Regions from separate parts of the Paenarthrobacter nicotinovorans genome, predicted to be linked through region 2. Evidence: riboswitches for the same ligand, from Rfam matches in the RefSeq annotation. Region 2 holds a riboswitch; each other region holds the start of a gene.
What was found. Region 2 has a riboswitch for cyclic di-AMP ahead of JMY29_RS01940 (NlpC/P60 family protein). Riboswitches for the same ligand answer to the same signal wherever they lie in the genome.
Positions count from the first base shown of each region.

Region 1: another riboswitch for cyclic di-AMP. It lies ahead of JMY29_RS04625 (M23 family metallopeptidase); the one in region 2 lies ahead of JMY29_RS01940 (NlpC/P60 family protein).
Region 3: another riboswitch for cyclic di-AMP. It lies ahead of JMY29_RS03570 (aggregation-promoting factor C-terminal-like domain-containing protein); the one in region 2 lies ahead of JMY29_RS01940 (NlpC/P60 family protein).

Region 1 covers NZ_CP089293.1:957,304-960,571, forward strand. Annotated here, with positions in the region: gene JMY29_RS04620 (metal-dependent transcriptional regulator) at 293-988, shown strand; cyclic di-AMP (ydaO/yuaA leader) riboswitch at 1,184-1,424, shown strand; gene JMY29_RS04625 (M23 family metallopeptidase) at 1,429-2,265, shown strand; cyclic di-AMP (ydaO/yuaA leader) riboswitch at 2,411-2,572, shown strand; gene JMY29_RS04630 (C40 family peptidase) at 2,577-3,268, shown strand, end outside.
Region 2 covers NZ_CP089293.1:385,687-388,954, reverse strand. Annotated here, with positions in the region: gene JMY29_RS01945 (NAD(P)/FAD-dependent oxidoreductase) at 1-294, shown strand, start outside; gene JMY29_RS01940 (NlpC/P60 family protein) at 399-1,190, opposite strand; cyclic di-AMP (ydaO/yuaA leader) riboswitch at 1,194-1,361, opposite strand; gene JMY29_RS01935 (copper resistance CopC family protein) at 1,536-2,168, opposite strand; gene JMY29_RS01930 (NCS2 family permease) at 2,283-3,268, shown strand, end outside.
Region 3 covers NZ_CP089293.1:724,278-727,545, forward strand. Annotated here, with positions in the region: gene JMY29_RS03565 (glycosyltransferase) at 1-1,032, opposite strand, end outside; gene JMY29_RS03570 (aggregation-promoting factor C-terminal-like domain-containing protein) at 1,205-2,062, opposite strand; cyclic di-AMP (ydaO/yuaA leader) riboswitch at 2,068-2,229, opposite strand; gene JMY29_RS03575 (sensor histidine kinase) at 2,362-3,268, opposite strand, start outside.

The DNA.
Region 1 (3,268 bases), 570 kb from region 2:
AAAGGGTATCGGCTCAAGATGGGTCGTGGCAGGTGGCGTCAGCTGCCCCTTCGACACCCCAATTCTGCCTGACATGGCCCGCGCGCAGGAACCTGCCCCTGTCATAGTCCGCCACGTGGAACGCGGACGAACAAGATGCGACCGCAATGGGTCCGGAATTATCCGGAGTAATTCCAAATAAGCTAGGCTGGGGGTTGGCGTTCGAAGGGTGGCGGTGGCACCGCCCACCCCGGTATGGGACGCGGTACGGTGGAGATTACGCAAGAACTGCGTTCGAGGAGAGCTGAGCTGGATGACGGATCTGATCGATACCACTGAGATGTATCTTCGGACCATTTTGGAGCTTGAAGAAGAAAACATTGTGGCTCTCAGGGCCCGCATAGCCGAACGCCTGCGGCACTCCGGCCCCACGGTCTCCCAGACCATCGGCCGGATGGAGCGCGATGGCCTGGTGATTGTGTCCAACGACCGCCACCTGGAGCTGACCGAAGTCGGACGCAAGCGTGCCACCGAAGTCATGCGGAAGCACCGTCTGGCGGAGCGGCTCCTGGCCGATGTCATCGGACTCGACTGGGCGTACGTGCATGATGAAGCCTGCCGCTGGGAGCACGTGATGAGCGAGCGCGTGGAGCGCCGGCTCTATGAACTGCTTGAGCATCCCACCGAGTCACCTTACGGAAATCCGATTCCGGGACTGGAAGCACTGGGAGGCCTGGCCGGAACACAGTTCCCCCGGATCGACGTGAACCTCCTGCAGGCCATGGACGGCTACGCCTCCGACTCCCGGGTGGTTGTCACGCGGCTGGCCGAGCCCATCCAGGTGGAGCCGGAACTGCTCACCCAGTTGGATGAGGGTGGAATCCGGCCCGGGGCGCCGGTCTCCCTCGAGCGCGTGGGCGAGTACATCTCCGTCCGGGTGCCCGGCATCGAAGGAGCCTTGGAGCTCCCGCCTGAAGTTGCAGCGCACGTCTTCGTGTCCCTCAACTGACAGTCTTCCGGTCCGACAACCCTCCCGGCAGTGTCAAACCTCACTTTGAGGGGCTTTGGCGCGCGTGTGACCTGCGGTTTTTCGAAATTGATGATAAGGGCCCGCCGCCGCAGGCGTCTTTCTGTTGATAACGAATTTATTACCAAGGGCCTTAATCCCCTATAGTTATCTACTAGCGCTGATACCAAAGCGTTACCTGATCCGGAGCCGAGCTCTGCCAGCGGATCGGGTGAACCATCACCACTGGCAGAGGCGGGGGAACCACAAGCGGCTGTCTAAAGAAGCAGCCTTGGGGTGAAGTCCGCAGCAGAAGTGCCCATTGATGCAAGTCCCTCCTTGGATACCTGTGTGCCGTGAGCGCTTCGTGCGGACCGGGTCTTTGAACTCTCTGACCCGAATCCGACAGCTAACTTCGCAGGCTTTTCAGAGAGGAACAGAGTTTGACATCGCAGAACGTCAGGGGCCGCCGCCGTGCGTCCGGCCCCGCTACTGAGCTGCGGCCAGCCCGCGTCGTAACGGAGATCCGGCCCCGCGACACCGAACGCCAGGTGCGCCGCCGTAAGAGCCCGTTGCGCCAGGTTGCCGACTTCGCCGCAGCAAGTGGCGTCGGGCAGAAGGCCGGAGTTGCGCTTGCCGCCACCGGACTTGCCCTGACTGTCGGCCTGCCGGCCACCAGCCCCGTCATGGCCACCTCGGAATCGGGACAGTCCGAATCTGCCCTGGCCGTTGGCGGCACTGTGGGAAGCCAGCCCGAGGTTTCCGCGGCAGCATCAGCCAAAATCGACTTCAGCCGCGCAGCTGTAGCCACCGCTGCGGACCCTGACGGAAAACTGAAGCAACTGCTCAGCGCCCAGTCGGCCGGCAGCATCCAGCGTGCTTCTTCCGTGGGCACCCTGGGCAGCCCCCTCGACACGCTCACCACCGCTTCCCCCTTCGGTTACCGCGTCAGCCCCCTCACGGGCGGCACCGGCGACTTCCACCGCGGCCAGGACTTCGTGGCACAATGCGGAACTGCCGTGCATGCAGCTGCAGCAGGCAAAGTGACTTTTGCCGGGTGGCACGAGTACGGCGGAGGCAACCGTGTGGTTGTGGATCACGGCAACGGCCTGGAGACCACGTACAACCACCTGTCGTCCTTCAACGTCCAGGTGGGCCAGACGGTCAACCGCGGGGACACCGTAGCCCTGAGCGGCACCACAGGCGCCTCCACCGGCTGCCACCTCCACTTCGAAGTACAGGTCAACGGCGAGGTCGTTGACCCCATGGGCTGGCTCTAAGCCAGTTGATGGTGCTCTCTCGCATTGATGACAGGCCTCGTGACCTGAATGTGACATTCGCTTTCAATTGTTATAACCTTCAGAGCGCATCGGCTTTTTAGGGGGCCGGTGCACTTGAGTGGATTGCCTAGCTCTGCCACCACTCGAGGTCCGTTCGCAAAATCGTCTGGCAGGGGCGGGGGAACCACTTCTGGTCTTCGAATGAAGGCCTTGGGGTTAAGTCGCAAAGTTTCCCAGTGAAGCAGCGCGGCCGGATGACTCCCATCCGAATCCGACAGCTCACCTCGCAGGCATTGGGAGAGGCTACCTACGTGTCATCACGCACTACCCCTGCGCGCCATCGCGCTGAATCGGTTCGTTCGAACCCGTTGAACACTCTTTCGAAGGCTGTTTCCTCGAACGCCGGTACCGTTGGCCGCCAGGCCGCCGTGCTGGCAGCAGCCTCAGGCCTCGTCCTTACTGTCGGGTTGCCGGCTCACGCCGCTGACACCGACGTCTCCACCTCGGAAGTCTCCAGCACCCAGCAGCTGGCTGCCACCGCAGTGGTCACTGCAGAGCCAACAGCCACCGTCTCCTTCGAGAGCCCCGTCGTGGCCACCAAGGAAGCCCCCAAGGTTGTCCAGCGTGCGGCCCTGGTCACAGAGCGCACGGCGGATGAAGCCACTGCAGTCACTGCCCAGTCCTCCGAAGCCAAGGAGTCCGCCTCCAGCGCGGCAGCATCCGGGCTCGCAGCGATTGCCTACACAGGAATCGGCTCGCCTTACGTATGGGGCGGCACTACTCCGAGCGGCTGGGACTGCTCCGGCTTCACCCAGTGGGTCTACGCCCAGGCCGGCATCAGCATCCCCCGCGTCAACGCCTGGACGGCCATGAAGCCCACCAGCGCCCCCCAGCCCGGTGACCTGGTCATGCAGAACGGCGGTGCGCACGTAGGCATCTACGTCGGCAACGGCATGATGATCAGTGCTTTGAACCCGGGCCAGGGAACCCTGCTGCACTCCGT
Region 2 (3,268 bases):
GAATCCGCCCCGCGACAGTGGGCAGTCCACACCGCCAACGGGGTTCTCCTGGCAGACCATATTGTGGTCACACGCTGCGCCCAGAGCCAGCTGCGCCGCATGCTGGCCGAACTTGGAATCGCCGTCGGGCAGAACCTGGTCTCCGCGATGCGGGCAGTGGGAATGCACCTGGTGGGCGTGGGCGAGCTCATTACGCCCAGCCCCAAGGAAGTCCTGCGGCAAGCCAAGGCAGTGGGCCAGGCAATCTCCACCAAAGTGGCGCTCCCGGGCGGCCCGGGTATCGCCATCGCCTAGCCGGCATCATTCACGGCAGCCGCAACACGAAGTTTAAACGCCAAAGGCCGGTGTCCTCGAAGATGATCTTCGGAGACACCGGCCTTTGCGTTGAAGCGTGAGGCTTATGCGCCAGCGCGTACGTACGTGATGGGACCAGTAGCGGTCAACCAGCTGATCGGGTGGATGCCCGTCTGATTGCCGTTGATTCCACCGCTGATTGCCTGGCCGTTGCCGATGTAGATGGCGACGTGGCCGGACTGGACGATCATGTCGCCCGGCTGCGGGTCGCTGACAACCTTGCCGTAGTTCATGAACTGCATGGGGGCGAGGTCGCCAACCGGAATGCCGGCGGAACCGAGGGCCCGCTCAACCATGGCGGTGCAGTCCTGCATGATGCCGATCTGGGCGTAAGCCGAGGCAACCATGGCAGCGTTGACGCCGCCGGCAGCGGGAGCAGCAGCTACAGGAGCAGCAGCAGGTGCAACAGCGGCCGGAGCTGCAACTGCAGCCTGGGCAGCTACGGGAGCCGCAGCTGCGGCAGCGGTAACGGCAGCCGGCTTGGCAGCGGGGGCTTCAACTACAGGAGCCGGCTTTTCGATGACCGGAGCTGCAACGGAAGCAACAGCCGGACGCTCGAAGTTGATGGTAGCCGTAGAAAGAGCGGTAACAACCTTGGTGGGGGCCTCGGAAGCGGTCTCGGCGACCGTGGCGGGGCTGGCATCGCGCTGGACCGGAGCCTCTGCAGCGTGTGCAGCGACAGAGCCGGTCAGAACGAGTCCGGAAGCTGCTGCGATAACAGCTGCCTGGCGGCCAGCGCCGGAAGCGTTGCTCGCAACTGCCTTGGAGATGGAGATGAACGGATTAGGACGTACGCTGTCCGCCTTACGACGGCCGCGAAGAATGCGTGAAGACATGAAAGAGCCTCTCCCGATGCCTGCGAGGTTAGCTGTCGGATTCGGATGGGAGTCACCCGGCCACTATCCCCCGCTGTTCAGCGGAAGCTTCGTGACTTCACCCCAAGGCACGCTCGAAAGCGGCCCAAAATGGGTTCCCCGTCTCTGCCGTAGGTTTGTCTGCGAACGGATTCCGGACTGCGGCAGAGCTAGGCAATCAGGCCGGAAGTGCCCGCTACGTGGAACAGGCACAGGTACTACCGTACGCGATGATCCCGTCGAAGTCACATTTAAGTAACGAGGACTGCGGCTTTGGCGTGTCGCGGTAACCGAACCGAGATATTCGCAGCTACGTAGAAAAGCCCGCTATTCTGCGGCTTCCGGGCGGTTTTCGTCGTCCGATCCGGCAAGTTTCCTGCGGGCTGTAACGGCGAGGAAGATCACGAGCGCAACCGCAACAACCGCAATGACAACAATGCTCCAGGGGAATGGCTGGGACGCATCTGCCGCGGGCGAACTGCTGGCTGTTCCCGGAGGCGCCGTACCCGCGGACGGCACCGTTCCCGAGGTGGCCGAAGCGGACGCCGAAGGTGCCGCCGAGCCGCTTGCCGCCGTCGTGCTTCCCGCTGTGGCCGTGAACTTGAAGGTGCCCTCAATGGGGTGCGAATCGGAGCTGACAACGCGCCACACCACCGTGTACTCCCCCGCCGGCGCGCCGGCCCGGAGCTTCTGCACGGCCTGGCTGTCGATGATCTCGACCGGCCCGTCTGCCCAGTTCTCGCCGCCTGAGGTTACGGAGACGCCCGATCCGATGGCCAGCGGCCGGTTGTTGAACGTAATGGAGACCGACGCCGGCACTTCAGCCACGGTTGCACCGTTCGCCGGCGCTGTGGATTCCGCGACGTCGTGCGCGGACGCCGGAGCCGCGGAAAACAGCAGGGCAGACGCGAGGGCAAGGGCGGCGACGACGGCGGCCAGAAGCGGGCGGATGGTACGCATGGGGCGGTTTCTCCTAGTGTTGGCTTCCTTACAGACTAGGGGAATGGTCCGAAGCTCCCACATTCAACGGCATAGGATTTGAGAGCACACTCCCCCCAATACCCGGAGACCTTCATGCTTAAACAAGGTTCTGCAGTGGACCGCTATTTCAAGATTTCCGAACGTGGCTCCACGTACTCACGGGAAATCCGTGGCGGCTTCGCGACATTCTTCGCCATGAGCTACATCGTTGTGCTGAACCCGCTGATCCTCTCGGGGGCAGACTCCAGCGGAGCTTCCCTGGGCTTCACCGCGGTCGCAGCCACCACGGCGTTCGTCGCCGGCATCCTGACCATCCTCATGGGCGCCTGGGCCAAGCACCCCTTCGCTGTGGCCACCGGGCTGGGCGTGAATGCGTTCGTCGCGGTTACCGTGGCCTCGCACCCGCAGCTGACGTGGCCCGACATGATGGGCCTTGTTGTCCTCTCCGGCGTCACGATGCTCATCCTGGTGCTCACCGGCTTCCGCACCGCGGTTTTCAAGGCTGTGCCGGAGGCGTTGAAGACGGCGATCGTGGTGGGCATCGGCTTGTTCATTGCCCTGATCGGCCTGGTGAACGCCGGTTTCGTCCGGCGCATCCCGGACGCTGCGGGCACGACGGTTCCGCTGGGACTCGGTGTTGACGGGAAGCTCATGGGCTGGCCCACTTTGGTGTTTGCCGTCGGTCTGATCCTGACCATCGCCCTGGTGGTCCGCAAGGTCCGAGGCGCCATCCTGATCGGCATCGTGGTCTCCACCGCTCTGGCTGCGATCCTCGAATTCACGCTCCACATCGGCCCCAGCTTCGATGGCAAGAACGTCAACCCCCGTGGCTGGTCCCTGGTGGCCCCCACTTTGTCGGAGTGGGGCGCTCCGGACCTCTCCCTGATCGGCAAGGCCAACCCCTTCGGGGCCTTCGAACACCTCGGCTTCATCGCCGCGGCGCTGCTGGCATTCGTGATCCTGCTGAGCATCTTCTTCGACGCCATGGGCACCATGGTGGGCCTGGCCAATGAGGCCGGAACGGTGGACAAGGACGGCAACATCCCGAACGTGGACCGCGTGCTGCAGGTGGACGCCCT
Region 3 (3,268 bases), 340 kb from region 2:
AATGCTGTGGGGACGGTGGGCGGACTTCTTCCCGCGCAGGACGACGCGTAACCCTGCGGCCACCCGGGCGGCCGATCCCGTCAGAACCAGCGCGGTCAGGGCGCCCGGCAATAAACCGAGGGGATTGGACGTCAGCAGGACCACAACGACGAAGATCGCAGCCCACCCCAGGGCGCGAAGTACTCTGCCGGGAATACCGCTTCCCGTTTCCGCCACCGCACCGAGCTCCCTCCTAAGCTCACGGACGGGGACCCGTCCCCGGGCGAGGTCGCGCATCAACCGCGCCATACCGCGCAGATCGGCAAAGGCTGTCCGTACGACGTCGACGCTTGAGTTGGGATCGTCAGTCCAGTCCACGGGGACCTCGTGGACGCGCAAACCGCAGAGCTCGGCGTCGATCATGAGTTCAGTGTCAAAGAACCAGCGGTCGTCTTTGATGTAGGGGAGGAGCTTGCGTGCGGCGTCGGCCCGGATGGCTTTGAAAGCGCACTGGGCATCGGAGACGTGGGCGCCCATGAGGGTCCGCAGCAGGGCGTTGTAGCTGCGGGAAATGATCTGCCGCTGCGGGCTCAGGTTCGTGTGCGAGGCCGGTGACAGCCGGGTGCCGACAGCGACATCCGAGTGCCCGGAGAGCAGCGGGGCCAGCAAGGGTGCCAAAGCGGAAAGGTCCGCCGGCAGCTCGGCTTCCATGTAGGCCAGAATGGGCGACGGCGAGTTTTGCCAGACCTGGCGGAGCGCGTTCCCACGGCCTCTGTCCTGGAAACGGACGACGAGAAGTTCGGGCAGTTCCCGGGCCAGGCGCTCGGCTACCCGAAGCGTACCGTCCGTACTGGCGTTGTCGGCAACAGTGATCCGGAACGCGTGCGGCAGTGACTCCATGAGGTGGCCGTGCAACCGGCGGAGGTTCGTCTCGAGCCGCGCTTCCTCGTTGCAGACGGGCACGGTGAGGTCCAGGACAGGAACCCGGGCGGGGACGCCCGCGCCCGGGTCCTGCGGGTGGTGGACTACGGTCCCTGGATCCGTGATGGTCATGGATCCAGAATGAAGGATCAGATTATGAACCCTTTAGGCGGAAGCTGTGACACTACTGTGAGCCCCGGCAAGCACCTGTGAAAACGAAAGAAGCCGCCCCGGTTCCCGCCATCCGCTCCAGTAAGAACTGAGGCAAACGGCGGAAGCCGGGGCGGCAATCAAACAGCTTGGCTTAGTACCAGTTGTTGGCCAAGTGGAAGGCCAGGGCAGCTGACGGGGATCCGTAGCGTTCCTTGATGTAGTTCAGGCCCCACTTGATCTGGGTCTGGTAGTTGGTCTGCCAGTCAGCGCCGGCAGAAGCCATCTTGCCGGCCGGAAGGGACTGGACAATGCCGTAGGCGCCGCTGGAGGCGTTGGTGGCAGTGGTCTTCCAGTTGGATTCCTTCTCCCACAGCGTGTTCAGTGCCGTCATTTCGGCGGCGCTCCAGCCGTAGCTGCCCAGAATGCTGGCGGCGTAGGCCTTGGCAGCAGCGGGGTCATCCACAGCCTTGGGAGCAGCTGCGGCGGCTGCGGCTTCTGCGGCGGCGGCAGCAGCGGCGTCGGCTGCCTGCTTTGCGGCAGCGTCAGCGGCGGCCTTTTCTGCGGCAGCCTTTTCTGCGGCGGCCTGGTCGGCTGCTGCTTGCGCGGCGGCCGCCTGATCTGCAGCGGCTTTATCGGCGGCGGCTTTGTCAGCTGCGGCCTTGTCGGCGGCGGCTTTGTCAGCTGCGGCCTTGTCGGCGGCAGCCTTCTCAGCTGCGGCCTTCTTGGCTGCTGCGGCTTCCTCAGCGGCCTTGTTGTTGCTGGCCTCGGCGGCGGTCCGGGCTTCGGCCACGCGGCTTGCCTCAGGGAGAGTAAGAGCTGCGTTGGCGGCGGTTCCGAGCGATGCAACGCCCAGTGCAGCGGCGATAACGCCGGCTACTACGGACATGCGTGCACCGGACTTGCCGTCACGGGCTGCCTTCTTGAGGACTGACTGCGACTTGGTCGACGGGTTGTCGTTATGGTCGCGGTGACGCGCGGAAGGGCGCGTCTGATCGTTGAATTCAGACATGTGTGATTACCTCTCAGCGCCTGCGGAGTTAGCTGTCGGGTTCGGATGAGGTCATCCGGCCGCGCATCACGCTGCGGCTTCACCCCAAGGGCCGGCAATAAATGCCTGGGCCCGGAGACTCTGGGTCCCCCGTCTCTGCCTCGGAGAAAGTACGGACTCCGGGAAGTGGCAGAGCTCGGCGCATCCCGGATGTGGGCCAGTTGGGGCGACCCACCCTTTCGACGGTACAGGAGGTTTCTGCTGAAGTCACATTTAGGTAACAGAGATCACGACGACGGTGAGTCGCCTTGCCGGGATCGTTACAGTTGTCCGCCGCTCACGGTTGGAAGCCTCACGGCGAACTCCGTACGACCCGGACGGGAGGTCACTTCGACGCTTCCACCATGCGCTTCAACTATGGATTCCACGATCGACAGGCCCAGCCCCGACGTCCCTTCAGACCCCGACCGCGCTGCGTCGGCCCGGGCAAAGCGGGAGAAGATCCGGCCTTGGAAATCGTCCGGAATGCCGGGCCCGTTGTCCGTCACGGTCACCACTGCACTGCCGTCGGCCGAGAGCATCACGCCGGTGACAACCGTAGTTCCGGGATCTGTGTGCTTCCTGGCGTTCGAGAGCAGATTGGCCAGCACCTGGTGGAGCTGCGTGGCATCGCCGCGGACGGTGATGGGTTCATCGGGCAACGAGAGCTGCCAAATGTGGTCCGGGGCCATGACCTTCTCGTCGCTCACTGTCTCAACCACAAGCTGGGTCAGGTCCACATCGGTGACCTTGACCGGTTGGCCTTCATCCAGCCGTGCAAGCAACAGGAGGTCCTCCACCAGCGTGGTCATGCGCTCGGACTGGCTTTGGACCCTGGCCAGCGACTTCCTGCCGTCGTCCGTGAAGTTTTCGGTCATCCGCAGCAACTCGGTGTAGCCGCGGATGGCGGTCAGCGGCGTACGCAGTTCATGCGAGGCGTCGGCGACGAACTGCCGCACCTTGGTTTCGCTTTCCTGCCGGGCCTCCAGCGCGCTGGATACGTTGTTCAGCATCTGATTCAGGGCGTAGCCGACGCTCCCTACTTCAGTGCCGGGATGGGAGGCCGACGCCGGGACCCGCACCGCAAGTGCCACCTCGCCGGCGTCGAGAGGGAGGCGTGAAACCTTGGTGGCGACTTCGGAGAGCTGCTCAAGCGGCCGCATGGTTCGCCGGATAATCACCGTGCCA